Regions from separate parts of the Rhizobium changzhiense genome, predicted to be linked through region 1. Evidence: predicted binding sites of a transcription regulator. Region 1 holds the regulator's gene; each other region holds the start of a gene.
The links. Region 1 encodes LexA, which represses DNA repair genes until DNA is damaged. Its sites were predicted from a motif close to TGTTCNNNNTGTGTTCNG; they were not measured.

Region 1 (9,966 bases):
TATCCCAGGGAGCGAGGAACTGACCCTTCTTGACATTGACGACGCGGCAGGTCTTGGCGGCAGCGATGAGGAGGTCGGTCTGGCGGCAAAGGAAGGCCGGAATCTGCAGGACGTCGACGATCTTTGCCACCTCCGCGCATTGCTCGGCGGTATGGACGTCGGTCAAGACAGGAAACCCGAATTCCTTCTTGAGGTCGGCAAAGACCTCCATGCCCTTTTCGATCCCGATACCACGTTCGGCCGACAGCGAGGTCCGGTTCGCCTTGTCGAAGGAGCTCTTGTAGACGAGGCCGATGCCGAGCTTTCCGCAAAGCTCTTTCAGTGTGCCGGCAACCATGAAGGCGTGGTCGCGGCTCTCCATCTGGCAGGGACCGGCAATCAGCGACAGGCGGCCGGTATTGGAAAAGGTGACCTGGCCTTGGCCTTCGCCGATCCTGACTTCGGAATTCGTATCAGTGCTCATCGTGTTTCCTCGAAGGCGAAGAGCGTGCCCTGCCCGGGCGCGGGCTTCACCAGAATGCGATTGTTCTTGCGCGTGTAAGTCACCCCGTTAGCAGCCAAATGCGCTTCTGTCACGGCAAGATCGGCGACAGTGAAGAGGATTGCCCGGCCGCGTAGGCCGCGATCGGCGGATGAGCCACCAATGTCGAAATAGGCCTCCAGCCCTTCTGGCGTCATCAGGCTGATTTTGGCATTCGATGCCGCGATATTGACGCCGAAACCGGTTTTCTCGACTGCCGATTGCGCCACGGCAAGGCTGACGAAGGCAGCGAAGGCGGCCGGCTCCGGCGTGCAAAGCGCGATCTCGACTATGCCGGTCACACCATTGGCATGTGTTTCAAGCGCGGCGCGGTCGGTCGGCAGCGGATTGACGCGCTCGACGGTGAAAAGCAGGAGATCAGGCGCGCGCAGGTCGGCGGCAAAAGCCAGCTTGAAGCCGGCAATCGTCTCGGAACCGTCCGGCATCGTCATCGGCCGGGTGAACTGCAGCATCTCGCCGGCGCTCGATCCGTTGCCGACGAAATTCTGATGATCGATGCCGGCATCCTTGCTGCCGAAAGCCAGCCCCGAAAGCCCCTCCTCGCCGCAGCGGAAGCGGAAGGCCTGGTTGCGGGCGGTGAAGACGTTGCCTTGCCGCGCCGATGCCTCGCTCTCTTCGACGCTCGCAATCCCGAGCGGCTCCAGATAGGTCTTGTCGGCAAAGAAGACGCAGGCGTTTTCCGTTCCGAAGGGGTGGCGCGCATCGGCGGCAACGGTGAAGCCGAGCTTGCCGAGCCTCTCGCGCGCCAGATCGATATTGACGACCGGCAGCACGATATGATCCAGCGGGTACGGTTTGGCGGAATGCTCGTTCATCATGTCCCTCCTGGAAAGGTCAAGAGATGTGCAGCGCGACCTTCAATACAAGACTTGTGTCCCAATCCGGCGAATGAAAATAAAAATCTCAACGAGTTGGCGCCAAGTTTTACGGAAATTTAGCTACTTGCGGAACACATATGGAACATATAGTGTCTGTTCTGGATTTGTTTCAATCACGAGGTCACAACGTCGATGCTCACGCGCAAACAACAGGAGCTTCTCCTCTTCATTCATGAGCGCATGAAGGAATCCGGCGTTCCGCCATCTTTCGATGAGATGAAGGATGCCCTGGACCTCGCCTCGAAGTCCGGGATTCATCGCTTGATTACAGCGCTCGAGGAGCGCGGCTTCATTCGCCGCCTACCGAACCGCGCCCGCGCGCTTGAGGTCATCAAGCTTCCGGAGGCCTACAGCCCCAGCATCCAGCCCCGGCGCGGCTTTTCGCCGAGCGTGATCGAGGGCAGCCTCGGCAAGCCACAGCCGGTCGCCGCCCCTGCTCCTGCAAAGCCCGTCGCCGACAACGGCAATTCGGTCTCCGTGCCGGTCATGGGCCGAATCGCTGCCGGTGTTCCGATCTCGGCGATCCAGAACAACACCCACGACATCGTCGTTCCGGCCGACATGCTCGGCTCCGGTGAACATTACGCGCTGGAGGTCAAGGGCGATTCGATGATCGACGCCGGCATCTTCGACGGCGACACCGTGATCATCCGCAACGGCAGCACTGCAAGTCCCGGTGATATCGTCGTTGCCCTCGTCGATGACGAGGAAGCGACGCTGAAGCGCTTCCGCCGCAAGGGCGCCTCGATCGCGCTGGAGGCCGCCAACCCGGCGTACGAGACCCGGATCTTCGGGCCGGACCGTGTCAAGGTACAGGGCAAACTCGTCGGCCTCATTCGCCGCTATCACTGACATTGGCCAGTCCGGTTTCGGTAAAACTATTGCTGCGCCAGTCATAGGCGCGATGGCGCATCCATGGCCGCGACAATGCATCGAATGCGGTTGCGACCTCCGGGCCGGCGTCCGTGAAGCGCAACTCGATGGAACCGCTCCTGCGCAGCGTCTCACCGGTGAAGAGCGTCGCACCTGAGCGGCAGCTGTTGAAGCGAAGGCGGACCGACGTCACGACGATATCGGCCGCGTCGCATGCCGGACCGAGATAGGCGGCATTGTCGATGACGGTTACCACCTGACCATTGCCAAGCCTTGATGTGCACCAGGCCTTCTTGACGCAGGAAAAGCGGTTTGCGTCACCGCCCGATGCGGCGGCCCGCATCGCGGTCCTTGCTTCGTTCTGCTGATCGCGGGAAAGCCTGACGCGGCGATCTTCTCCCTCCGGCGGGATAGCAGGACCGTCCAGCATCTTCGGCGGATCATGCTTCGGCAGGACCAGCGCTCTCTGCCACTGGTCGAAGATGAAATCCGGCGGTCTTTCACGGTTGGAAGCCATTGCCGCCGCCTCGACGATTGCGACGAGACTACCATCCTCCGAAATCACCAGATCCGGCGGCCGGGGAACCGGCAGAAGCAGCAGGATGAGCGTTGCGACCCCGATAATCGATGTGCCGATATGGCGCAACCGGGTGCGGAGCAGCGTCAGCAGCAGAAAGCCTGCCACGGCGACGGTGAAATACCAGGCGGGCAAACGGCCGACGTCGATATTGCCATCCCAGCCGGACACCGTCTTGGCGACCGCGATCACCAGATCGAGGCCGAATCCGACGATCTTCCAGGCCCAAACATCCAAGCCGAAAGGCATGAGCAGCATTGCCAGCAAGCCGGCCGGCATGATGATGAAGGAGATGATCGGTATTGTCGCGAGATTTGCCGGCAGGCCGTAGGCGGTCAGGCGATGAAAATGCTCGATCGAAAACAGCGCGGTGGAAAAACCGCCGATCAACGAGGTCAGGAAGACGCCGCCGAAGAAGCCCGCAACGGTAACGAAGGGCCTGATGATCGGCAGCTTCAGGAAAGCGTTTTCGCGGACCCGCCGATCCTTCCAAAGCTGATAGCCAGAGACCAGCGCCAATGTGGCGGCAAAAGACATCTGGAAGCTCGGACCCAAGACCTCGGACGGCGAAATGACAATGATGACAAGCGCGGAGAGAGCGACATTGCGTAGGCTGATCGACGGCCGGTCGAAGAAGACGGCGATCAACATAATGGCCATCATGATGAAAGCGCGTTCGGCAGAGACCGCAAAGCCGGAGATCAGGAAATAGGCGGTGACGGTGATGAGCGCGCCGGCGGCGGCGATCTTCTTCGTCGGATAGGCCTCGGCGACACCGGGAAAGAAGCTGAGCAGCATCCGCAAGCCGACGAAGAAGATTCCGGCCGACAGCGCCATGTTGAGACCGGAGATGGCGATGATATGCGCCAGACCGGACTGGCGCAGCGCTTCCGTCGTCGCATCCGAGATGGCGCGCCGCTCGTCCGTCACCAGAGCAGCGGCAAAAGCGCCGGTGTCGCCGGGCAGGATCGACCTTATGCGGTCGCCGATACCGCTGCGCAGCCGGTAGAGCCATTCCAGCAGCGCTTCGGTCGTCGATCTGGCCGCCTGCGGACCTGCCTGCACATCGACCTTCGTCGGCGCACCGTAGAAGAAGCCGTTGGCGCCGATGCCATCGAAATAGGCACCGAAGGAGAAGTCGTTGAGCCCGGGAAGCGCTGGGCCTGCCGGCGGCGTCAGCCGCGCTCTGCCAGTGATGATATCGCCGATCTCGAAGGCCACGTCCGCGCCGCGGGCGATTGCGGTGATGCGGTCCGGCGGCCGCTTCACCTGTGGCGCCTCAGTGCCGGTAACGGCAAGAATGTAGCGCCACCGCCCGCGACCATCACCTTCGCGCCGCTCGACACGGCCGGTCACCGTCGTCGTCACGGCGGAATCGAGGATCACGGTGGAAGCCCGCTGGCTCTCGAACTGCGCCGTGACCATGCCGCAGGCCACGAGTGAAAGCGCCAGCAGCGTTGCCCGCACTGCCGCCCGGCTGCGGCCGGCGATGAGAACCGCCACGGTCAGCGCCAACAGGCAGAGCAGTGATGCAACGAGAGGAAAATCCGATGCCGCGAGAAACCAGCCGGCTGACCCGGCGCCGAGGAAGACCGGCGAAAACAGCAGCAGGCGGCCATGGTCTACCTCCTCGCCCAGCATGCGCATGCCGGCACGCAGCAATTGCGAGGCTGCGGCCGGCAGCCGGTGGCGCAATGGTGTCTCCGACTGCGTCCTTGTCGCTCGCGTCACCACGACAGGTGGTGAAAAACTGGAGGAGTCGGCAGGGCCTTCGCCCGCTTCCGGCCGCAATTCGACTGTCGTCAACTCCTGCATGAACCGCCCAAGCCCGGCTGCGAAGGCGGCCAGAATGCAACCTCCAATCAAATCCGGCAAGCATAATCGATTGAAATATGAGGGAAAATCGCGAGCGCCAAAAGACCAGTCGAATCATCGGCTTCCGATATGCATGCGGCTCATCGCTGCAGTGCCTAAAAGGTGATACCGCAATGCACAAAATGCCATCACGGTAACTTGGCATTAGCTTCGCGATCATATAGCTATCGGTGAGGACGCTTAACCCCTATGGCGCTTTTATGGCGCCACCGCCATTTCGGAGGATCAGCATGACGGATCAAAGCGCTACAATAAAAATCGGTGACAAGTCTGTCGACCTTGCTGTCAAAAGCGGCACGATCGGCCCGAGCGTCATCGATATCGGTGCCCTCTACAAGAACACGGCTTCCTTCACGTACGATCCGGGTTTTACCTCGACCGCATCCTGTGAATCGAAAATCACCTACATCGACGGCGACGAAGGTGTCCTCTTACATCGCGGCTATCCGATCGAGCAGCTCGCCGAGCACGGCGACTTCCTCGAGGTCTGCTATCTGCTGCTTTACGGCGAACTGCCGACCACCGTGCAGAAGAAGGATTTCGATTACCGCGTCACGCACCACACCATGGTGCACGAGCAGATGAGCCGCTTCTTCACCGGCTTCCGCCGCGATGCGCATCCGATGGCCGTCATGTGCGGCTGCGTCGGCGCGCTGTCGGCCTTCTATCACGACTCCACCGACATCACCGATCCGCACCAGCGCATGGTCGCCAGCCTGCGCATGATCGCCAAGATGCCGACGCTTGCCGCCATGGCCTACAAATACCATATCGGCCAGCCCTTCGTTTATCCGAAGAACGACCTCGACTACGCCTCGAACTTCCTGCGCATGTGCTTTGCCGTGCCTTGCGAGGAATATGTGGTCAATCCGGTGCTTGCCCGCGCCATGGACCGCATCTTCATCCTGCATGCCGATCATGAGCAGAACGCCTCGACCTCGACCGTCCGTCTCGCCGGTTCGTCGGGCGCCAACCCGTTCGCCTGCATCGCCGCCGGCATTGCCTGCCTCTGGGGTCCCGCGCATGGCGGCGCCAACGAAGCAGCCCTCAACATGCTGAACGAAATCGGCACGGTCGATCGCATTCCGGAATATGTCGCCCGCGCCAAGGACAAGAACGATCCGTTCCGCCTGATGGGCTTCGGTCACCGTGTCTACAAGAACTACGATCCGCGCGCCAAGATCATGCAGAAGACGACGCATGAAGTGCTCGGCGAACTCGGCATCAAGGACGATCCGTTGCTCGAAGTGGCGATGGAGCTGGAGCGCATCGCGCTCACCGACGAATATTTCATCGAGAAGAAGCTCTATCCGAACATCGACTTCTATTCCGGCATCACGCTGAAGGCGCTGGGCTTTCCCACGACCATGTTCACCGTGCTCTTCGCGCTCGCCCGCACCGTCGGCTGGATCGCGCAGTGGAACGAGATGATCGAGGATCCGGAACAGCGCATCGGCCGTCCGCGCCAGCTCTATGTCGGCGAACCGAAGCGCGACTATATTCCGGTTTCGAAGCGCTGATCGCTTCAGAAAGAACCCAAAAGAAACCCGGTCAGAAATGACCGGGTTTTTTCTTTTTCAGCACATCGAGAAGGATCTCGGCGGCATGCTCGCCGGGCGGCTTTTCGGTCTGCATGCGCTGCCAGATGAGGTCGTACCCTTCCTTCATCGCCTTTAGCTGATAGGTGTCGGCCGACAGCCTTTCCATCCAGCGCGCGAGGCTTGCGCCGCGAACGACGTCGTTCAGATATTCCGGGACGACCGGGTAATCGGCGATCAAGTTTGGCAGCGCGCCGGTCCAGGTCTTGATGCCCGATGTCAGCATGCGCATGATCCAGTCGACCTTGTAGGCGGAGACGACGGGAACATCTGCAAGCGCCAGTTCAAGAATAACGGTTCCGGATGCCGCCATGGCTGCATCGGCCTCGGCAAAGGCTTTCCATTTTGCTTCTGCGCCGACGACGATCTCCGGCTTTATCCCCCACCCGGCCGTCATTTCGCGGATAAGCGCCTCCTTGTGCGTCACCGTCGGCAGAACGAAGCGTGTCGGCCCGTTGCGGGCGACGAGTTCGTTCGTTGCGACCTCGAAATAGGGCAGAAGTTTCTGTATCTCGGAGGAGCGTGAGCCGGGAAGAAGCAGGATCGTGCCGCTGCCGGGTCGCCTTCCCACGCGCAGGCGACGTGTCTCCAGCAGAGCGGGGTCGGCGACCAGACGATGCCCGACATAGGTTGTCGCCGGGCCATTGAGGCGTTGCATCGTTGCCGGCTCGAAGGGCAGGACGGCGAGCACGTGATCGACATAGGCGAGCATGCGCGTGGCGCGATATTCCTTCCAGGCCCAGACGCTCGGACAGACATAATTGACAACAGGCAGATCGGGCAGCGCGGTGCGGACGCGCTTTGCGACGCGATGGGTGAAATCCGGGCTGTCGATGATGAGAAGAATATCAGGCCTTGCGGCGATGATGGCAGCCGTCGTCTGGCGGATCAGGGTATAGAGCTTTGGCAGCCGGCTCAGCACCTGGGTGATACCCATGATTGACAGCTCGGAAAAATCGAACAGCGATTGCAAGCCTTCGGCCTGCAGCCCCTCGCCGCCGACGCCGACGAGTTCCACCGGTCCGCTATGAATCCGCTTCAGGGCGGCGATGAGATCGGCACCGAGCAGATCACCCGACACCTCGCCGGCAATGACGGCGATCTTCAGCGGCGCCCCGTTCATTCGAGCCCCCATGCCGGCAGGCCGCGATCGATGCCGCAGACGAAAAGCCCGGCCTCATCGGCAGCTTTGATGACGGCGGCGCGATCGAGCACCAGCGAGCGGCCGGCCTCGACGGCGATGCCGGCAAGGCCCGCCTTCGCAGCGTTCTGGATTGTGGAAACGCCGATCGCCGGCAAGTCGGCGCGGATATCCTGCTGCGGCTTGCAGAGCTTGACCAGAGCGCCGCGGCGGCGCGGCGAGATGCGTCCGGCGTTTCTGAGACCCGCGACACGGTCCAACATCTCATCCGTGCCCTCAAGACCCTCGAGTGCGACGACACGCCCGCCGATGCTGACAGCACCCTGCCCGACATCGAGCCGGCCCAGCATGTCGGCGGCCTCGGCGGCGCGGCTGATATCGCGCCGGTCCTCCTCGCCGGGTGCTGCTGCGCCAAGCGGGCCGACGGAGGCAAGAAGGTCAGGGGCGATTTCATGGGCGCCGACGACGCGGCGGCCGTTTCCCTCGATCAGCCGGATCACCATCTGCAGAACCGTGTCGTCGCCACCGGACAGCAGCGTACGGATGGCGGCCGGCACCTTCATCAGAATGCGCAGCGTTGGACGCACCTCACGCCATTCCGGCCGGCGGCGCACGCTGCCCGACATCACCACACGGCCGATGCCATAACGGTTGAGCAACCCATCGAGAGCTGCGAAATCGCCGATAGCGATGACGGCGTGGTCATAACCTTCCCAGCGCCGGTCGCTTTCGTCCTTCAGTGCGACGATAACCGGATTTTCGCCCGCCGCGCGCGCGGCTTCGGCGACATAGGAAGGCAGAAGACCGCCGCCGGCGATGATCGCCAGCCGACCCGCAGCGGTGTCGCCGGAAAAAGCCACGGATTAGCCCTTCTGCCCCCGGGTCGGCGAGGACAGGGCGCGGTCGCTGTCGGCGGCGATGAAGTCGAGGATGTGGACCACCTGCTCGCAATCGGCATATTCTTCGCGGATGGCGGCGGCGTTTTCGCGGACGGAGCCTGTTCCTTCAAAGATCGACTTGTAGGCGCGGCGCACCCTGTGAATGACGGCGCGGTCGACGCCGGCGCGCGTCATGCCGACGACGTTGAGGCCGCTCAGCAGCCCGGGATTGCCGTTCAGCATGCCATAGGGAATGACGTCGTAGCTCACCGCCGAGAGCCCGCCGACGAAGGCTTGGCGACCGACGCGGGTGAACTGGTGAACGGCCGAGCCGCCGCCCAGGATGACGCGGTCCTCGATGACGACATGGCCGGCGAGCATGACGTTGTTCGACATGATCACGTGATTGCCGACCCGGCAGTCATGCGCGACATGGGAATTGGCGAGGAAGAGGTTGTTGTCACCGACGATCGTCTGGCCGCCGAAATCGGCCGTGCCGGTGTTCATCGTCACGCCTTCGCGGATCGTGCAGTTGGCGCCGACCGTCAGCGTCGTCTCCTCGCCGCCGTGATGCACACTCTGCGGATCGCCTCCGACGACCGCCATCGGGAAGATGCGCGTGCCCTTGCCGATCACGGTGCGGCCGGTCACGACCACATGCGACAAAAGCTCGACATTCGCATGCAGGACGACGTGCGGCCCGACATGGCAGAAGGGACCGATCTTGACGCCCTCACCGATGGTCGCGCCGTCTTCGACGACAGCCATCGGATGAATGCGGGCGCTTTCGGCGATAGTGCTCATGCCTGATCCTTACGAACGATCATCGCGCCGATATCGGCCTCGGCGACAAGCGCGCCGTCGACCTTGGCGTCGCAATGGAATTTCCAGATATTGCCGCGCTGCTTGTGCTTCCTGACATGGAATTCGACGCGATCACCGGGCACGACGGGCTTGCGGAAGCGCGCATTCTCGATGGTCATGAAATAGACGAGGTTGCCGGGCTGGCCTTCCTTCTTGGCACAGATCGCGCCCGCGGTCTGAGCCATGCCCTCGATCAAGAGGACGCCGGGCATGATCGGAGATTCCGGAAAATGGCCGGTGAAATGCGGTTCGTTCACCGTGACGTTCTTGATGCCGATCGCGGTGTTGTCGCCGTCGATCTCGATGATCTTGTCGACCATGAGAAAGGGATAGCGATGCGGCAGCAGCTTCATGATCTCGATGATGTCAGCCGAAGAAAGCGTTGTCGTGGCTTCCTCAGTCATTTTGCTTGCCTCCAGTTTTCTTCCCGCGCAGCCTGGTCTTGGACACCAGTTGGGCGGCATCTCTCAGATAGTCATTTAGCGGACGTGCAGGGATACCGCCATATTGTCCGCCGGCGGCAAGATCGGTCATGATACCGCTTTTGGCGGCGATCTGCACGCCGTCGCCGATCGTCACATGCCCCTTGATGCCGACCTGGCCGCCGATCTGCACGCCATTGCCGATCTTCGTGCTGCCGGCGATGCCGACCTGCGCGACGATGGCGCAATGGCGGCCGATCTGAACGTTGTGGCCGATCTGTACCTGGTTGTCGATCTTGGTGCCTTCGCCGATCACCGT
Region 2 (9,966 bases), on a different contig from region 1:
CGAACGGACGGCCGAAATCCTTTTTCCGCGCGGCCTCGATTTCGTCCATGATTGCAGCAAATTCATCGTCTACCGCGTTTTCGCTGACGAAAGCGGCACGTATCGCGTCATACGCCGACAAAGTCTCGGGCTTTGCTTCGGCTTTCCTTTTCAGCGCTTCGCGCAAAAGCTCCTTGGCCTCGTCAGAAAGACTGTTTCCGCTGCGCTGGGCCGATTGCGCAATGTCTCGCTTCAATGCTTCGGAAATGTTTCTGATCAGAAAATCACCCATTCGGCACCTCACTATGATATCAATGATATCATAGTGTCTCGCCAATGAATTTTCAACGCGGCGTCAGAGCGCCTTCGACTTCGCCGCCTTGGTGAATTTCTTGATCACCATCTCCCGCTTCAGCCGCGAAATATAATCGATGAAGAGCACGCCGTTCAGGTGGTCGATCTCGTGCTGCAGGCAGGTGGCGAGCAGGCCGTCGGCTTCCACGGTCTGTTCCTTGCCGTTTCGGTCGAGATATTTGACCGAGACGACAGCCGGGCGCTCGACCTCGGCATAATAGTCCGGAATCGAAAGACAGCCTTCCTCATAGACGGAGCGCTCGTCGGAGGATTTGACGATCTCCGGATTGATGAAGACCTGCGGCTGCTTTTCCTCGCCTTCGCGCGAGATGTCGATAACGAGCATGCGGCGCGGCACGCCGATCTGGATCGCCGCAAGGCCGATGCCCGGCGCGTCGTACATGGTTTCCAGCATATCGTCGGCAAGACGCTGCAGGTCGGAGTCCACCCGCTCGATCGGCTTGGACAGCTGGCGGAGAACGGGATCGGGAAGAATGATGAGTGGCTTGATGGTCATGGCGTTCCCATAACCCATCTTTTCCGACTATGGAATTATCCGGCAGGCGGGGAATACGCTTTTTTGCATCCCCGCCCGGAATTTCGCCATATTCCCCTCAGGCTGCCCGAAGGGCCGCACCGGCTGAACGGCCCTCCGGCCGGGCGCGGAAGCGCCGCAGCAGCTCGATCAGGGTTTCCACCTCGTCCTTGAGGCGGCGGGTTTCCGCTGAAGAGTGCTCGACCATGTCCGAATTCTGCTGGGTGATCGCACCCATGTTGCGGACGGCGATGCTGACCTCGTTGACGCCGGTCGCCTGATCGCGGGCGGCGGCGGCGATATCGGCGACGAAACGGTTGATGATGTCGATGCGGCTAATCATGTCGTTCAGCGCCTCGCCGGTGCTGGAGACGATGCCGACGCCCTGATTGACCTGTGTCGAGCTCTGCGAGATCAGGTTCTTGATCTCCTTGGCCGCTTCCGCGGTGCGCTGGGCGAGCTGGCGGACTTCCTGGGCGACGACGGCAAAACCCTTGCCGGCATCGCCGGCACGGGCCGCCTCAACGCCGGCGTTCAGCGCCAGCAGATTGGTTTGGAAGGCGATCTCATCGATGACGCCGATGATCTTGGAGATCCCGGTCGAGGATTTCTCGATGCCGGCCATCGCCGAGACGGCGCTGGTGACGAGTTCGCCGGAGTTCTTCGCCTTCTCTTGCGTCTCGCGCACGGCGTCCGACGCCTTCTCGGCATTGGCGGCCGTCTGGCCGACGCTGACAGAAAGCTGCTGCAGGGCGGCCGAGCTCTCCTCGACGCCTGCCGCCTGCTGCGCAGTGCGCAGCGCCAGATCGTTGGTTGCCTTGGAAATGACGTCGGCGCCGCTCATGATACGGCCTGAGGTCTCACGCACGGAGGCAAAGGACTGGCTTAGCGCCCTGACGGCGCGGTTGTAATCCTCGGCCATCTGCCGGAAATTGCCCGGCAGATCGGACGGCAGGGTGGCCTCGAGATCGCCGTTCGACAGCGCTTCCAGGCCGCGGCGCAGCTGCTCCAGCGCGATCGCCTGGTCGGATTCGGCCTGAGCGCGTTCCTCCTCCAGTGCCTGACGCTTGGCTTCGAGCGTCTCGAGATAGACCGAGATGGAATAATCCATGTCGAGCATGCCGGCCTTGATGACGGCCGACAGCTTCTCGGCCAATGCCTTGCCCTCTCGGCGCGCGAAGATCGACGGCCATTGCTTCTCCATGATGCCCTTGACTAGTTCGGACATGACGATGGCGTAACCGCCAATATACCAGCGCGGCTCCAGCCCGATACGGGCATGGGTGCGGCCGACCGCGGTCACGCCGTTGACATAGCTCTCGTCGAACGCGCCGCCGGCGAGATTGGCCCAATGGTCCTGCTGGCGCTTCTTGGCGTGGCCGACATGGTTCTTATCGGCGAAGAAGCCCGCGACAGCCGGGGTCTTGGCGATCTTGGCGTAGAATTTATCGAGGGCGCCACCGATCAGCTCTGATATGACCGGGCGCAGATCCCGCATCGACTTGCGCGCTGCCTCATCCAGTTCGATGAAATCGAGGCGCTGCCTGAGGGCACTGTCGGTCTGCTGGGCGGTCATGGAGATCTCTGTACTTGGCGCGACGCGCGCGGGAAGGAATTTCTGCGCCGCAGGTTTTGGCCAATATGGTTGAGCAATCGTTAAATCGGACGACGATTTCTTCTGCCCCGAGCGAGGAAGAGCGGTCGCTTGCGAGGATATTGAGGCCCACCCATTCCGTTCACGTTTTGATCTATATATCGCCATTTCTTCTGTTATGCTTGCGGCATGACCATCCATTCCGAATCGCTCTCTCTTGCCCTTGCCTCGATCAGCCCGGCCATGCTGGCGCTTATCGGCGCCGTTCTCGCCGCCCTCGCCCTGCTGGTGATCGTGCTTCTGCTGCGCGGCGCCAGCCTTCGCCGCGAGCAGGCGGAGGAAGCGAGCTTTCGTGCTCAGGAAAACGAAGCGCGGATGGCCGAGCTTTTGAAGATCCAGGCGGAGATGCAGGGCCGCATCGCGGCGATGACCGAGGTCTTCGGCGCACGGCAGAGCGAACTCAACCAGACGATCAGCCAACGCCTCGACGGCATGTCGCAGCGCGTCAGCTCGACGATCACCGAGCAGACGAAATCGACGCATGAGAACCTGCAGCGGCTGCAGGAGCGGCTGGCGGTCATCGATGCCGCGCAGAACAATATCCAGACGCTCGCCAAGGATGTCGTCGGGCTGCAGGCCATTTTGTCCAACAAGCAGACGCGCGGCGCCTTCGGCCAGTCCAGGATGGAAACGATCGTCGCCGACGGTCTGCCGATGGGCGCCTACGCCTTCCAGCAGACGCTGTCCAACGGTTCGAGGCCGGACTGCACGATCCGCATGCCGAACGGCGCGCCGCCGCTGGTGATCGACGCGAAATTTCCGCTCGAAGCCTGGAACGCGATCCGCGACGCCGGCAGTCCCGAGGCCGGCAAGATCGCCGGCCAGCAGTTCCGCCGCGACATGGAGGTCCACATAAGGGACATTTCCGAGAAATATCTGATCCAGGGCGAAACCCAGGATACGGCCTTTCTCTTCGTGCCGTCAGAATCGATCTTCGCCGAGATCCACGAGCACTTCGAGCCGGTGGTGCAGAAGGCGCATCGCGCACGCATCGTCATCGTCTCGCCGTCGCTGCTGATGCTGTCGATCCAGGTCATCCAGGCCGTGCTCAAGGACCAGCGCATGCGGGCGCAGGCGCATCTAATCCAGGGCGAAGTGGCGATCCTGATGGACGATCTCAGCCGCCTCGATGAGCGGGTGCGCAAACTGCAGGGCCATTTCGCCATGGCGCAGAAGGATATCGACATGGTGGTCACGTCAGCCGACAAGCTCACCAAGCGCGGCGCCAGGATCGAAGCGCTGGAATTCGAGGCGGGGGGCGGCGATGCAAAAACCGCCCGCGACGGCGAAGCCGCGGTCAAATCGGTCGAAAGCCGCACCGGCCTTCTCAAGCTCCGGGTGGTTGACGAGGAGTGACCGCTTCGGGCAGTGTCTCGCCCGCATGAAGCACTAGGAGCATGATGTCGTGCGAAAACCGATCACACTTTTCGGCATCATGCTCTAGAAGACGGGACACATTCATGATCACAGTTTTCGGGTCCATCAACATGGATCTCATCGCCACGACCGAGCGCCTGCCGAAGCCCGGCGAGACGGTGGCCGGCAACGGCTTTGCCACGGCCGCCGGCGGCAAGGGCGCCAACCAGGCGCTGGCAGCGCGCCGCGCCGGACGTTACGTGCATATGGCCGGCGCCGTCGGCAAGGATGCCTTCGCTGCGGAGGCGCTTGCCCTGCTCGATGATGCAGGCACCGACCTTTCTCTGATCAAACATGTCGACGGTCCCACAGGTGCGGCGCTGATCCTTGTCGGCGGCGACGGCGAAAACATGATTGCCGTCGTTCCCGGCGCCAATGGCTTCGTCACGCCCGCCGATGCCGAGACGGCGATCGGCCGCATGAACGAAGGCGATATCCTGATGCTGCAGCTCGAAGTGCCGGCTGCCGCCGTCGAACGCGCGCTGTCGGCCGCCCGCGCCAAGGGCGTCACCAGCATCCTCAACCTCGCGCCGCTGATCCCCGATGCGGCCCGCCTCGGCCGGCTCGCCGATATCGTCATCGCCAACGAGACCGAGTTCGAGCGGCTCGCCGGGCAGGAGGGCATGGACGCCCAAGCGCGCGAGGCAGCCCTTGTGCGCCTGCATGCGGAGACGGGCCAGACGCTGATCGTGACGCTCGGCGCCGACGGGGTCATAGCCATTCGCGACGGCGCGATTTCAAGGGCGCAGGGTCTCAAGATCGAACCTGTCGATACGGTTGGCGCCGGAGACACTTTCTGCGGCTATTTCGCCGCCAGCCTCGACGACGGCCTCGATTTTGTCTCGGCGCTACGCCGTGCGGCGGTTGCCGGTTCGCTCGCATGCCTCAAGGCCGGGGCGCAACCTTCGATCCCTTTGAGCGAGGAAGTCGCAGACAGGATATAGTCCGCGTCTCTTTGCGAAGCCGTCGGCAAAACTCCCTGTAATTCAGGGCGTTCCGGCGATTTTCATGGCCCCGTTCGATAGAGTTTCATTCAAATTTAAGAGATTTCCGGCGATGTTCCTCATGGCCGCCGGCGTCTCCCACCTTCTGGAATCCGGCCGTCACTGCATAATTCCTTAAATCGGAATCGATTTAAGGATAAAATTATGCAGCGTTTCAAAGTGCTACAGCGTCCTTTGCGCGTCTGAAAAGACGCGCAGCGCTGTAGGCGGCGGCTCCATGACGGGGCGAAGCCTTTGCTCCTGCGCCGGAGAATGCCCGTTCGGCGCATCCTTGCCCGAGGACCCCATGTTCATTTTTCGCATGAAATCGCTTGCCGCGAAACTCATCGTCATCACCGGCATCGCCATCGCACTTGTTCTCATCGTTTCGAACTTTTTCCTCATCGGCCAGACCCGGGATCGCGTCCAGACGCTGACGATGGATCAGGCCAACCTCGAGGCAAAATCGATCGCCAATGAAATCGCCGCCAATGTCGGGGAGCTCGCCAGCGCCGCGCGTACCATGTCGGGTGTCATCGGCCGCGGCCATGAAGGCAAGTCGCTCGATCGCAAGGGCATGATCAACGTGCTGAAGGCCAATCTCGAGCAGAATGCCTTCGCCTTCGGCAGCTGGTTCTGCGAGCAGCTCGGCGCGCTTGACGGCAAGAGCACCGAGATCGCCAACAACAATGACGAAGGCACCAACAAGAACGGCGCCTTCACGCCTTACTGGTCGAAGACCAAGGACGGCGGCATCCAATATTCGACCTTCGACAATGATTATACCGCCGCATGGTGGAAGCTCGCCGCCGACAGCGGCAAGGGCGCGATCACCACGCCCTATATGGCCGAAGGAACCGACGTGCCGACGCTGCTGACCTCGATTGCCTATCCGGTCATGTCTGATGGTAAGATGATCGGCGTCGGCGGCGTCGACATTTCGCTGAAGTCGCTGACCGACAAGCTGCAGGCGCTGCATCCCTTCGGTTCGGGCCGCGTCACGCTGCTGTCGCAGGCCGGCAACTGGATCGTCGCGCCGATCCCCGACCTGATGACCAAGGAATATGACGGCGAAGGTGCCGACATCGTCAAGTCGGCGCTGTCGAGCAAACAGCCCGGCCTCGTCAGGAACCTCACCTATGACGGCCTCGATCCCTTCGATCGCGTCGTCTATCCCTTCTCGGTTCCCGGCGTCAACGCCACCTGGGTCGTGCTCGTCGACGTGCCGCACACGGCGATCAACGCGCCGGTGCGAGACCAGACCTACATGATGATCATCAACGGGCTGATCGTGCTTGGCGCCGTCATGCTGGCGCTCTATTTCGCCGTCCGCTCTTTCGTGCAGCGGCCGCTCGGCGGGCTTGTCGCCAGCGTCAGGGCGCTGAGCGACGGCCAATATGACGAACCGGTCGCTGCCCAGGACCGCAGCGACGAGGTCGGTTCGGTCGCCAAGGCGCTGGAAGGCTTTCGCTTCACGCTCGCCGACAGCCGCCGCCTCGAAGACGAGGCCGCCGACCAGCGCAAGCCGCCGAGACCGAGCGCAGCCGCTCGGAATCGGAACGCCAGGAATCGGTGTCGCTGCAGCGCCATATCGTCTCAATCGTCGGCGCCGGCCTTTCCGCGCTGTCGCAGGGCAATCTCGGCTACCGCATCACCGACGAGTTCCCCGGCGAATACGGCAAGCTGAAACAGGATTTCAACGCCGCGCTCGCGAGCCTCGAAGAGACCATCAACACGATGAACCTCAGCGTCGCCAATATCGGCTCCGGCACCGGTGAAATCAGCAACAGCGCTTCCGATCTCGCCAAGCGCACCGAGCAGCAGGCAGCCAGCCTGGAAGAGACGGCGGCCGCGCTCAACGAGCTCACCGCGCAGGTCGATTCCAGCGCCGAAAATGCGCGCACGGCAGCCGACAACGTCAACCTCGCCTGCCAGGATGCCGAAAAGTCCGGTGAAGTGGTGCAGAAGGCAATCGCCTCGATGCAAGGGATCGAACAATCTTCGACGGAGGTTTCGCGGATCATCGGCGTCATCGACGAGATCGCCTTCCAGACCAACCTGCTGGCGCTCAACGCCGGTGTCGAGGCGGCGCGTGCCGGGGAAGCCGGCAAGGGTTTTGCCGTCGTCGCCCAGGAGGTGCGCGAACTTGCACAGCGTTCTGCCAATGCCGCCAAGGAAATCAAGACGCTGATCAACAGTTCGGCCGTCCAGGTCAAGGAGGGCGTCGATCTCGTCGGGCGCGCCGGCAGCACGCTGCACAAGATCGCCGAACAGGTGATGGGCATCAACGACCTCATCCGGCAGATTTCGGCATCGGCCAGCGAACAGGCTGTCGGCCTGAAGGAAATCAATCAAGCCATGAACCAGATGGACCAGGTGACGCAGCAGAATGCGGCGATGGTAGAGGAAGCGACCGCGGCCAGCGTCGCACTCAACGACGAGGCACGAACGCTGAAGGCGCTCGCCACCCGCTTCAATGTCTCGGGTTCGGGCAACGCCGCAGCCCTTGCCTCTGTCGCGCAAAAGATGCGGGCACCGGCGACTTCAGCCCCTTCGCCTCGCGCGAGCGCCCCGGCGGTCCGTCGCGCGACTGCCCCGTCGCGCGGATCCGCTGCCGTGGCACAGGACAACTGGGAAGAGTTCTGATCGTTCAGCCCCTCATAATGCAAAAGGCGCCTGGGAGACCCGGCGCCTTTTCACATTCGGAGATTAATGCAGCTCAGGCAGCGTTCGACGTCTGCTCTTCGTTGAGGAAGGCGTAGATCGCCGAGGCGGAATCGGTGGCGCGCAGCTTGGCGACCAGATCGTGATCGCGCAGCACGCGGGCGATACGCGACAGAGCCTTGAGATGATCGGCGCCCGCGCCTTCCGGTGCAAGCAGCAGGAACACGAGGTCGACCGGCTGGTCGTCCAGCGCCTCGAAATCGACCGGCTGCTCCAGCCGGGCGAAGATGCCGACGATCGAATGGATGTTTCCCAGCTTGCCGTGGGGAATGGCGATGCCGTTGCCGACTCCGGTCGAGCCCAGGCGTTCCCGCTGCAGGATGACGTCGAAGATCTCCCGTTCGGAAAGCCCGGTGATCCTGGAGGCTCTTGCAGCCAATTCCTGAAGCAACTGTTTCTTGGAATTTACTCTGAGGGCGGGAATGATCGCATCCTGATGGAGCAAATCTGCCAATGCCATTTCTTTTTCCTTCTGTCGCCGGGATCAAATGCAAGGAGCGGCGGCAATGCCGCCGCTCACCACGCTGATCTCAGCCTTTGATACTGGCCGAATCGATCCAGCCAATATTTCCGTCGTGCCGACGGTAAACGATGTTCAGATGTTCCTTGCCGGGGCTGCGGAACAGGAGAAGCGGCTCGTCGGTCATGTCGAGCGCCATCACTGCGGTGGCGACCGACATGGTCTTCAGCTGCTTCGTGCTTTCTGCGACGATCGCCGGAGCGAAATCGTCGGCGATTTCATCATCGTGATCAGGAACGGAATCCATGACCGTGTAGGAAACCTCTGCAAAACCATTCAGATGGTTTCCGGCGTGATGGTCCTTGAGCTTGCGCTTGTAACGCCGCAGCCGTTTTTCGATCCGCTGGGAGGCGGCGTCGAAAGCCAATTGCGGGTCGGTCGCCTCGCCGGCCGCATGCAACACCACGCCGCTGTCGAGATGCAGCTTGCAATCCGCCGAGTAACGAGAACTCGCCTTTTCCACGGTCACCTGGCCGGAATATCCCCCGTCGAAGTATTTCGTGATGGCCATACCAATTTGGTCCTCGATCTTTTGACGGAAGGATTCACCAATTTCCATATGTTTCCCGGATACACGCACACTCATGGAGTTTCCCTTCTTATGGTCGTTTGCGGGTATCAGTTTACGCCAAGCCTCAGGTTCATCCAAGCACTTCGCACAATCTCAAGCAAGATCGGCTTAGGCCTGCGGGTCCTTGGTGCCCTTCTGATGCTGGGGATAACTCCAGACGCCGTTCGCGGCATCGATTGCGGCGGGCTTCTAGCCAGAGCTTGCCGAAAAGTCAATAGGGCGCCGAATCACCCTCGGCGGCACACGGTCAACGGGTGGCGGATACCTTGCCTGGCAGGGCATGCCGCCGATCGCCACCCAATACATCTTACGCGTTTCGCGCTTGCGTTGCGTCCCTTCTTGCGGGGATCGTCATGGCGGCGACACCCGATATGACGCAGACGAGTCCAATCCAGGCCGTCGGGCTCAGCCTCTCGCCGAGGAAGACGATGCCGATCGCAACACCGATCGGCACCCTGAGATAGGCTTGCGCGGTGGTTCCGACCGAACCCAGCGTCTGAACGAGACGGAAATAGATCACAAAGGCGAGCGCCGTCGAAAAGGCAGAGAGGGCCAGCAGCGCCAGCATCGATGCCGCCGAAGGATCGAGTTCCCACGGCCGATCGACGACGAGACTTATCGGCAAGAGAATGACCGCGCCTGAGGTCAACGAACCGGCCGCCGGCACTGCGGGATCAAGCCCCTTGAAGTTCTTGCTGAAAATCGCGGCACCTGCATAACAGACGGTCGCCAGGATGATGGCAAGCTGCGCCGTCAGGTTTTCACCGAGACCGCCGAGCGCTTCGACGCCGATGACGAGGCAGATGCCGGCAAGCCCGGCCATAACGCCGAAGAGCCTTCGCAGCGTCACCTGCTCATGGCGGGTGATCAGCACGGCCAGCAGGAAGGTGAAGATCGGCGTTGCCGAATTCAGGATGACCGCCAGTCCGGCATCGACGGACTGCTCCGCCCAGGCGATCAGCGTGAAGGGGACGACGCTGTTCAGACAGGCCTGAACGAAAAACCGCCGCCAGGTCGCACGATCGCGCGGCAGACGGACACGCCGGTGGCGCAGGACGGCCAGCAGAATGCCGCCGGCAATCAGCGTGCGGGCGGCTATCAACGTTATCGGCGGGATCGTCTCGACGCCGATCTTGATGAAGCTGTAGGAGGAACCCCAGAGGGTCGCCAGCACCAGCAGCAGGAAAAGCTCCCTGGTAAGGTTCGGATTTTGCGGCGTCATCGTCGGCA
Region 3 (9,966 bases), 430 kb from region 1:
GAAGATCGATCTTAGCAATTACGTTCCCTCGGAAGAGGAAGAGTTCATGAACGTAAACCAGCGTGCCTACTTCAGGACGAAGCTGGTTGCATGGAGAAACGATATCCTTAGAGAAGCGCGCGAGACACTCGACCATCTGGCCGAGGAAAGCGCAAACCATCCCGACCTCGCCGACCGAGCGTCGTCGGAAACAGACCGGGCGATCGAACTTCGCGCCCGTGACCGGCAGAGAAAGCTGATTTCCAAGATCGACGCAGCACTGCAGCGCATCGAAGACGGCACCTACGGCTATTGCGAGGAAACCGGCGAACCGATCGGCCTCAAGCGTCTCGACGCCCGCCCGATCGCGACATTGTCGATCGAGGCGCAGGAGCGTCACGAACGCCGCGAAAAGGTTTATCGCGACGAATGAGAGTTTTGATGCAGGCATCAGAGCAGAAAGGCGCCGCGATCCGATCGCGGTGCCTTTTACAATTACGGTGAGCTTCCGGTCGCCACAGACCTCCACCATTGCTCCCGGCCGGTCTCGGCGGCGAGGTCGACTGTAACCGTGGTGCCGTTCTTGATCCGCCGCCGCAAAACGTCGGCTCGATTCGAATCCGTCCGCAGCATGCCACCATCGTGAAGAGCCTGTAGCCGGGTGCGTGAAACTTGCAACTCGGACGCCAGCAGGCGGTCGAGGCGCGTGCTTGATGGAAACGGGACCATCAGTTCGATTTCCAGTCTCGTCCAATTGGCAATTTCCTGCTGCATCTCTTTTGCGATTTCAAATTCGGCAAACTCGTCGACATGCTGCGACTTGCGCCTGAGAGCCTCGAGGTTGAACGCTTCTGCCCGGATCCAATCCGGATCGTTGGACTGCAACGCCTCGAGGATTGCGGGATCGATGTCGCGAACATTGCGGCGCTCGAAGATCGGACGATTCCACGTCTTTTCGCAGGTCGAGCATTTGTAGATAAGCCAGGCATCGAGCTTGCGGCCATTGGCGTTGAGCCGGATCTTGTCACTGCATCGGAAAGCTCTGAGGCCCCCGCAGCCGCTGCATACAATCCAGGGCTGGGGCGCTGTTTTCGGCAGAATGGTCCATCGGACCCGAAGGGTATTGCACATATCGTGTTGGCCTTCCGTTCGGAAGTCCACCAGGATGATGCGTGAGAAAGCCCTTGCGGGCGCGGTGTGGCGATGTTCTGGGCGGCGGAAGAGCTGAGACAGCGGAGCTGCACATGGCACATGTCAACAATGCCAAACCGGTCTCTCGCCACCACCCGATGAACATGTTCATACGCCGTCAGCGTGTCGCTGTCCGGAAGTACGGGTGAAACTGGAGTGAGACCGGTATTTACTTAGGCAAAGTATGACCTCGATGCGCCAACGCTCTTCAACCGGAGCGATACCAAATTATCAGCACAGGATGGAGTCCCCTGACACATCGGGAACTGAAAGTCGCCGCATTGCGGCTTTTATGCAACTTGGTGATGAAGAAAGTCGGACGTGCGTTTCCGCTCACTTGTCGCCCCCGGTCACTTGTCGCCCCGGTCACTTGTCGCGCCCAGTCACTTGTCGCGGTTGACGCTCATCTCGCCGAAGATGCGGGCAACTTCCTTTTGCAGATCGGTATCGGCGCCGGTGATCGGGGCCATTTCCGGATCGCGGCGCGGCAGATTTCCGGGTTGCGGCGCTCCGGGCCGGGGCGCCTGGTTTGCCGGCGCCGGCACGATGCGTTCGGCAGTCAGATTGTTCGACATTTCCTGTTCCAGCACCCGCTGGAAATCAAGACGGCTCGCTGCTGCCGACTGCGCAGCCGAATCGTCTTCGGCGCTACCTGGTGCGGCGCGTGCGGCCGCCGGCATTTCCTTGACAGGCGGGGCGGAGACCTCGGGCTCGATGCGCTGCTGCGGCAGCACGCGCTGGCGGGCGGCATCGAGGATCTCGGCGGCACTTGAGGTATCGTGAAACGGTGCGGGCTGCGCGGCTGCGGGAGCGGCGGGACGCTCCAGCGGGCGCGGCTGGGGCAGGACGGCACGCAGAGGATTGTCGCGTTCGGCCGACAGCGGAGCTGTCACGGGCTCTGCCGGAAGGGGGCTCGTGACCACCGGCGGTGCCACGGCCGGCTGGGCCGGCGGTTGGGCCGATGATTCTGGGCGCGGGCGCGGCTCTGGAGAAACCGGCGCGGAGAAAGTGGGCTCGGCGGCCGGCTCGACACGGGCTGCGACCGGCGGGCGCGGTGGCGAGACCGGCGGTGTTTCGGGCCGCGCGACAGCTATCGGACGCTGCTCGACGGGTTGCGGACGGATGGCGCTGTCCGGCTGCTCGGCCGCTGCCGGCAGGATGCGGCTTTCGATGACGATATCGCTCGGGCCGCCGATCATGATCAGGTGCTCGACATCGTCGCGGCGCACCAGCACCAGCCGGCGACGGGCATCGACGGCTGCGGCATCCAGCACTTGCAGGCGTGGCTGGCGGTTGCGGCCGCCGCGCACGAAGGGCGAGGGCGCCCGGCTGCGGATCACCCAGAGCACGATGATGAGCAGGAGAAGCGCCAGGCCGACGCCACCGGCCGCAAGCAGGAAACGGCTGCCATAAGCTCCGACAACATCATCCAACATAGTCACTCACTCCATTTCGTATTCGGCACATATTGACGACTTTTCCGTTCCCTAGGCAAGGGCCGCCGGTGCTGTCCAGTCACGGGAGAACGCGATTTCGTGTTCCGCTGCTTGGCACCCGGCGACCTTGCGCACGGGTGGCAGCGTTGGGCTTCTGGGGCAGATGGCGCTGTTGCCTGTGAATTCAAGCAGTCTTGCCGGCTAGCGGTGTTTTTGCCGACGCGGCAAATTGCTAAGAAGGAAAGAGTGCCTGATTCCTGCTTCGTGTTCGTGCTACGAAGCGGGAGGGCTTATGTGAGGAATACATGACGAAACCGCGTCAGGCCGACGACTATAACGCACCGCTTGTGGATCGTGGGGGGCGTTCTGGCACGGTCTTGCGCATTCTTGTGCTGGCGCTCGTGCTGATCGCGGCTGCCGGCGCCTTCGTCTTCTTCAAAAAATCGCTCGACAACGAGGTCGTGCTTGGCGGTCTCGGCGTGCTCGCCATGGTCGGCATCTTCTTCCTGGTGTCTTCGGTCATCGGCTTCATCGAGGTGATGCCGCAGCACCAGTCCGACAGCCTGGCGCGCGCCTTCCTCAACAGCCATCCCGACGGTACGCTGATCACCGACGAAAAAGGCCGGATCATCTATGCCAATGCCGCCTATGGCGCGCTGACCGGCGCGCGCAAAGGGACCGAGGTGCAGACGCTGGAAACGCTGCTGTCGCGCCACCGCGAATCCAACGAGGCGCTCTACAGGCTGGTCAACGGCCTGCGCGAGGGCAAGGAAGGCCGGGAGGAATTTCGCCTGCTGCGCGCCGTCGGGCCTGGCAGCAACAGCTCCGGCGCGCATTGGTACCGGCTGAAGGCGCGGCTGCTGCAGCCGGAGGAAAACGGCGGCAAGCCCCTGCAGATCTGGCAGATCACCGATATCACCACGGAGCGCGACGACCAGGAGCGCTTCTTCAAGGAATTGCAGAACGCGATCGACTATCTCGACCATGCGCCGGCCGGCTTCTTTTCCGCCGGCAGGAAGGGCGAGATCTTCTACCTGAATGCGACGCTTGCCGAATGGCTGGGCCTCGACCTCACCAAGTTCGTGCCGGGCTCGATGACGATCGGCGACGTCGTGGCCGGCGAGGGACTGGCGCTGATCCAGTCGGTGCAGGCCGAACCGGGCCTGAAGAAGACCGTGACGCTCGATCTCGACCTGCGCAAGAGCAACGGCCAGAGCCTGCCTGTACAAATCATTCATAGCGTTACCTCGATGCGCGACGGCGCACCGGGCGAAAGCCGGACGATCGTGCTGGCGCGTGAAAAGAGCGATGCCGGCGGCCAGTCCGCTTCGGCCGCCGCCATGCGCTTCACACGCTTCTTCAACAACACGCCGATGGCGATTGCCTCGGTCGACGGCAGCGGGCGCATCCTGCGGACCAACGCGCCGTTCCTGAAGATGTTCTCCGGCGTCGTCTCGCGCGACGATCTCGAAAAGGCGCCGCATCTTGAAACCATCGTGCAGGAGAGCGACCGGCCGCAGCTGGCCGCGGCGCTGGCGGCGGCCAAGGACCGGCAGGGTGACATCGCGCCCCTCGACACCCGCACACCGACCGACGAGGCGCGCTATTTCCGCTTCTATGTCAATGCCGTCATCGACCAGAGCGACGAGGCGCCAGAGGAGGCGGCGATCGTTTATGCCGTCGAGGTGACCGAGCAGAAGGCGCTGGAAGCGCAGATGGCGCAGACGCAGAAGATGAATGCCGTGGGAACGCTCGCCGGCGGCATCGCGCATGATTTCAACAACGTGCTGACGGCGATCCTGCTTTCCTCCGACCATCTGCTGCTGCAGGCGCGGCCGGCCGATGCCAGCTTCGCCGACCTGATAGAGATCAAGCGCAACGCCAACCGCGCCGCCGTGTTGGTGCGCCAGTTGCTCGCCTTCTCGCGCAAGCAGACGATGCGGCCCTCGGTGCTGAACCTGACCGATGTCGTCGGCGACCTGCGCATGCTGGTCGACCGGCTGCTTTCCGGCACCAACGTCAAGCTCGACGTGCAATATGGCCGCGACCTCTGGCCAGTGAAAACAGATCTTTCGCAATTCGAGCAGGTGCTGATCAATCTCTGCGTCAATGCGCGCGACGCAATGCCCGAAGGTGGCACGCTGACGCTGCGCACCCGCAATCTGACTGCCGCCGAGGTCTCGGCCTTCAATTACTCCTACATGCCGGCAGAGGACATGGTGCTGGTCGAAGTCGCCGACAACGGCACCGGTATCGCACCGGAGATAATGGACAAGATCTTCGAGCCGTTCTTCACGACCAAGGATGTCGGCAAGGGCACCGGGCTTGGCCTCGCCATGGTCTACGGCATCGTCAAACAGTCGGGCGGCTACATCCAGCCGGAATCCGAAGTCGGCAAGGGCACGACCTTCCGCGTCTTCCTGCCGCGCCACATTCCGGAGCCGGCGGTGGCCGCCGAAGCGGGCTCGATCGACGGCGCCATCGCCGGGGCCGAAGTGGTGCCGCTGCCGGTATCGCCGCAGCAGCCGGAGGACCTGACGGGATCGGCCGTCATCCTTCTCGTCGAGGACGAGGAGGCGGTGCGCCGCGGCGGCAAGCGCATGCTGGAAACGCGCGGCTATACCGTGCACGAGGCGGGCTCGGGCGTCGAGGCGCTGAGCATCTTGGAAGAACTCGACGGCAAGGTCGATATCGTCGTTTCCGACGTCGTGATGCCCGAAATGGACGGTCCGACGCTGCTGCGCGAGCTGCGCAAGACCTATCCCGACATGAAGTTCATCTTCGTTTCCGGTTATGCCGAAGATGCCTTTGCCCGCAACCTGCCGCCGGAGGCGAAATTCGGCTTCCTGCCGAAGCCGTTTTCGCTGAAGCAGCTTGCTGTTGTGGTGAAGGAGACGTTGGACGGGTGAGGGAGGGTTGTCGGAGGGTGAGCGTGGGCGTTGTGCCGTGTCAGCCCCCTTCTGCCCTGCCGGGCATCTCCCCCACAGGTGGGGAGATCACAAGGGGCGAACGCTTTCCATCACATCAACGTTTCTCCGAGCTGCAATGGAAACTTGGTTGGGGAAGCCGGTGCTTCCTGCCAATCTCCCCACCCGTGGGGGAGATGCCCGGCAGGGCAGAGGGGGCTTGCCTGGCACCGCCGGCGGCCCGTAGTCCTTACTCGCCCAGCGCCACCGCGATTTCAGCAGCAAGCCGCGCGTTGTTTTCGACGAGCGCGATGTTAGTCTTCAGGCTCTGGCCATCCGTCAGGTCGAAGATGGTCGAGAGCAGATAGGGCGTCACGGCCTTGCCGGTGATTTCGTCGCGCTCGGCGCTGTCGAGTGCCCGCTCGATATAGATTTCCATCTCCTCACGCGCGATTTCGTCGGCCTCGGGCACGGGGTTGGCGACGAGCATGCCGCCATCGATGCCGAGCTGCTCGCGCACCGTCTGGAAATTGGCGATCGCGGCCGGGCTGTTCAGCGACAGTGGGCTTGGGATGCCGGAGGAGCGCGACCAGAAGGCGGGGAATTCCTCGCTCTCATAGGTGACGACGGGCACGCCGCGGGTTTCCAGCACTTCCAGCGTTTTCGGAATGTCGAGGATCGCCTTGGCGCCGGCGCAGACGACGATGACGCCGGTGCGGGCGAGTTCCTCGAGATCGGCTGATATATCGAAACTTTCCTCGGCGCCGCGATGTACGCCGCCGATGCCGCCTGTGGCAAAGACACGGATGCCGGCGCGCGCCGCCGCAATCATCGTCGCCGCGACCGTGGTGGCGCCGGTGCGGCGCTCGGCGATGGCGAAGGCGAGATCGGCGCGCGACACCTTCATCACTTCGGTCGCCTTGGCGAGTTGCTCCAGTTCCGCGGCTTCAAGGCCGATATGCAGCGTGCCGTGAATGACGGCGATCGTTGCCGGCACCGCACCCTGTTCGCGAATAATCGCCTCGACGCTGCGGGCCATCTCGATATTGCCGGGATAGGGCATGCCGTGGGTGATGATCGTCGATTCCAGCGCCACCAGCGGCGCGCCGCGCTGCTTGGCGCTGGCGACTTCCTTCGAATAAGCGATCGGCAAAAGAGGGGAGACGGGCTTGGTCATGGTCTTGTCCTGTGATCGACAGAGCATGATGCCGAAGGTGTGAGCGGCTTTCGGACAACATCATGCTCAACTATAGTTAGCCGCTTCAATGCAGAATTCTGACCTTGGGAACAAGGGCGAGCACCTCATTCAGCAGATCGGGCGTCAGATTTTCGTTGACGGCGTGCTGCGACTGCACGGTCAGTATGGCGGCCGCAGTGCCGTGGCGGACGGCTTCTTCGAGCGGCAGGCCTGATATCAAGGCAGCGAGTGTGCCGGCAGCAAGAGAATCGCCGGCACCCGTGACATCGGCGACGGTGTCGGCGATCGGCGGCTGCAGCGTCACGGCGCTGCCATCGCAAAACGCGACGAGCTCGCGCCGGCCGCGGGTGACGACGGCGTTCCTGATGCCGATCTCGTTCAGCAACGGCGGCCAGCCCGCAGCCTCTTCCGGCCGCTCACCGGCAAGGGCGGCAGCTTCAGCCTCATTCAGAAACAGGTAGTCGATATCTCCGATGCAGGGCTTCAGCCTGACGACCTTGGCCGGCGAGATGGCAATTGCCGCAACGGGCTTGTCTAGCGAGCGTGCCTTGGCGACGATCGCCGCGATCGTCTCTTCCGGCAGGTTGGCGTCGAAGAGGATGAAATCATGCGCGGCGAAGGCCTCCCGCACCCAGCGGATGGAGAGACGTCGCGGCACGAAGAAGCGGTAAAGATCCATGTCGGCGAGGGCGATCACCAGATTGCCGTCCTTCTCGATGATCGCCGTGTAGCTCGGCGTCTTGCGGTCCAGGAAGACGAAGGGCCGGTCGTCGATGCCGGCGAAATCGGCAGCTTCTCCGACCGTCTCGCCCATCGGATCGCCGCCGCGCGGCGAGATCATCGTCACCTGAAAACCGAGCCTCGCCAAGTTGCGCGCCGCATTGAAGCCACCGCCGCCCGGTTCCTCGAACCAGGTGCCGGGATTGCTGGCGCCAGGCGCCGTCTCACCGGAGATGCGGCCGCGCCGGTCGACATGGGCGCCGCCGAGAACAAGAATCTTTTTCTTCATCCGATCCGCTCTCCCGATGCCCGAAGGACGAATCGATACGGTGCGCCACGTCGCGGTTGAGTCGACACTTTTGGCCTAAGCCGTTGCTTTTCATTGATAAAACAAATGCAGAACACGTGTCGTTTTACCTTTTTCTTTCAACTGTTTGATCGCCTATTGCGAGATTGGAACAAATAGGGTACAAACTCGACATTGCTTGAGCGGCTTCAATAACCTAAAGGTGGATCGGATGTCTCAGAATTCATTGCGGCTGGTAGAGGACAAATCGGTGGACAAAAGCAAGGCGCTTGAAGCGGCACTCTCACAGATAGAGCGGTCGTTCGGCAAGGGCTCGATCATGAAACTCGGCTCCAACGAGAATGTTGTCGAGATCGAGACGATCTCGACCGGCTCGCTTGGCCTCGATATTGCACTCGGCGTTGGTGGCCTGCCGAGGGGCCGCATCATCGAAATCTACGGGCCGGAAAGCTCCGGCAAGACGACGCTTGCACTACAGACGATTGCCGAAGCGCAGAAGAAGGGTGGCATCTGCGCCTTCGTCGATGCCGAACATGCGCTCGATCCCGTCTATGCCCGCAAGCTTGGCGTCGACCTGCAGAACCTTCTGATCTCGCAGCCCGATACCGGCGAGCAAGCGCTCGAAATCACCGATACGCTGGTGCGCTCCGGCGCCGTCGACGTTCTCGTCGTTGACTCGGTCGCCGCACTGACGCCGCGTGCCGAAATCGAGGGCGAGATGGGCGATAGCCTTCCCGGTCTTCAGGCGCGCCTGATGAGCCAGGCGCTGCGCAAGCTCACCGCTTCGATCTCCAAGTCGAACACCATGGTTATCTTCATCAACCAGATCCGCATGAAGATCGGCGTCATGTTCGGTTCGCCTGAGACGACGACGGGCGGCAATGCGCTGAAATTCTATGCCTCCGTGCGCCTCGACATCCGCCGCATCGGCGCGGTCAAGGAACGTGAAGAGGTGATCGGCAACCAGACCCGCGTCAAGGTCGTCAAGAACAAGATGGCGCCGCCCTTCAAGCAGGTCGAGTTCGACATCATGTATGGCGAGGGTGTTTCCAAGACCGGCGAACTGGTCGATCTCGGCGTCAAGGCCGGCATCGTCGAGAAGTCAGGCGCCTGGTTCTCCTATAACAGCCAGCGTCTCGGCCAGGGCCGTGAAAACGCCAAAACCTTCCTGCGCGACAATCCGGATCTCGCCCGCGAGATCGAACTGTCGCTGCGCCAGAATGCCGGCCTGATCGCCGACCGCTTCCTGCAGAATGGCGGACCGGACCCGGATGACGGCGATGGCGATGCCACTGCGGAAATGTAATTTTCGCGCTTGAACTCATCGGACAGTTCCAACCGGCCGCATTCCTGATGAGAATGCGGCCGGTTTTGTTTGTCTGCTGGACAGTGGCGGGGGCGAACGTTAAAAGCCGATGGATTTAAATTTACCTGCCTCGGGCAGCATTGAAGGGCATAGCATGAGCGGCGTGAACGATATCCGGTCGACCTTCCTCGACTATTTCAAGAAGAACGGCCATGAGATCGTTCCGTCGAGCCCGCTCGTGCCGCGCAACGACCCGACGCTGATGTTCACCAATGCCGGCATGGTGCAGTTCAAGAACGTCTTCACCGGCCTCGAAAAGCGTCCCTATTCGACGGCGACGACGTCGCAGAAATGTGTGCGCGCCGGCGGCAAGCACAACGACCTCGACAATGTCGGCTATACCGCACGCCACCTGACCTTCTTCGAGATGCTCGGCAACTTCTCCTTCGGTGACTATTTCAAGGAGAATGCGATCGAGCTTGCCTGGAAGCTCGTCACCGAAGGCTTCGACCTTCCGAAGAACCGCCTGCTGGTAACCGTCTATTCCGAGGACGAAGAAGCAGCAGCGCTTTGGAAGAAGATCGCCGGCTTTTCCGACGACAAGATCATCCGCATCCCGACCTCTGACAATTTCTGGCAGATGGGCGATACCGGCCCCTGCGGCCCGTGCTCGGAAATCTTCATCGACCAGGGTGAGAATGTTTGGGGGGGGCCTCCAGGCTCCCCGGAAGAAGATGGCGACCGGTTCCTGGAATTCTGGAATCTCGTCTTCATGCAGTTCGAACAGACCGAGCCTGGCGTTCGCAACCCGCTGCCCCGCCCGTCGATCGACACCGGCATGGGTCTGGAGCGCATGGCCTGTATTCTCCAGGGCGTCCAGAGCGTGTTCGATACCGACCTCTTCCGCACGCTGACCGGCACCA

Region 2: a site for LexA is predicted at 2,602-2,619, ahead of G9X68_RS07150 (DNA recombination protein RmuC). Genes of this name have one in related genera too.
Region 3: a site for LexA is predicted at 7,885-7,902, ahead of recA (recombinase RecA). Genes of this name have one in related genera too.

Annotation. Positions count from the first base shown of each region.
Region 1 covers NZ_JABFCQ010000002.1:231,238-241,203, reverse strand. Annotated here, with positions in the region: gene kdsA (3-deoxy-8-phosphooctulonate synthase) at 1-463, opposite strand, end outside; gene G9X68_RS10595 (VOC family protein) at 460-1,356, opposite strand; gene lexA (transcriptional repressor LexA) at 1,552-2,271, shown strand; gene G9X68_RS10585 (ComEC/Rec2 family competence protein) at 2,252-4,684, opposite strand; gene gltA (citrate synthase) at 4,975-6,264, shown strand; gene lpxB (lipid-A-disaccharide synthase) at 6,296-7,465, opposite strand; gene G9X68_RS10570 (UDP-2,3-diacylglucosamine diphosphatase LpxI domain-containing protein) at 7,462-8,343, opposite strand; gene lpxA (acyl-ACP--UDP-N-acetylglucosamine O-acyltransferase) at 8,347-9,165, opposite strand; gene fabZ (3-hydroxyacyl-ACP dehydratase FabZ) at 9,162-9,629, opposite strand; gene lpxD (UDP-3-O-(3-hydroxymyristoyl)glucosamine N-acyltransferase) at 9,622-9,966, opposite strand, start outside.
Region 2 covers NZ_JABFCQ010000001.1:1,431,042-1,441,007, forward strand. Annotated here, with positions in the region: gene G9X68_RS07135 (FitA-like ribbon-helix-helix domain-containing protein) at 1-271, opposite strand, end outside; gene def (peptide deformylase) at 335-850, opposite strand; gene G9X68_RS07145 (globin-coupled sensor protein) at 948-2,444, opposite strand; gene G9X68_RS07150 (DNA recombination protein RmuC) at 2,652-3,878, shown strand; gene G9X68_RS07155 (ribokinase) at 3,983-4,882, shown strand; partial or broken gene G9X68_RS07160 (methyl-accepting chemotaxis protein) at 5,229-7,567, shown strand; gene ptsN (PTS IIA-like nitrogen regulatory protein PtsN) at 7,641-8,105, opposite strand; gene hpf (ribosome hibernation-promoting factor, HPF/YfiA family) at 8,176-8,751, opposite strand; gene G9X68_RS07175 (DMT family transporter) at 9,044-9,966, opposite strand, start outside.
Region 3 covers NZ_JABFCQ010000002.1:656,657-666,622, reverse strand. Annotated here, with positions in the region: gene dksA (RNA polymerase-binding protein DksA) at 1-412, shown strand, start outside; gene G9X68_RS12665 (DUF1062 domain-containing protein) at 475-1,110, opposite strand; gene G9X68_RS12660 (flagellar biosynthetic protein FliO) at 1,554-2,612, opposite strand; gene cckA (cell cycle histidine kinase CckA) at 2,912-5,515, shown strand; gene G9X68_RS12650 (pseudouridine-5'-phosphate glycosidase) at 5,763-6,689, opposite strand; gene G9X68_RS12645 (carbohydrate kinase family protein) at 6,775-7,719, opposite strand; gene recA (recombinase RecA) at 7,949-9,043, shown strand; gene alaS (alanine--tRNA ligase) at 9,198-9,966, shown strand, end outside.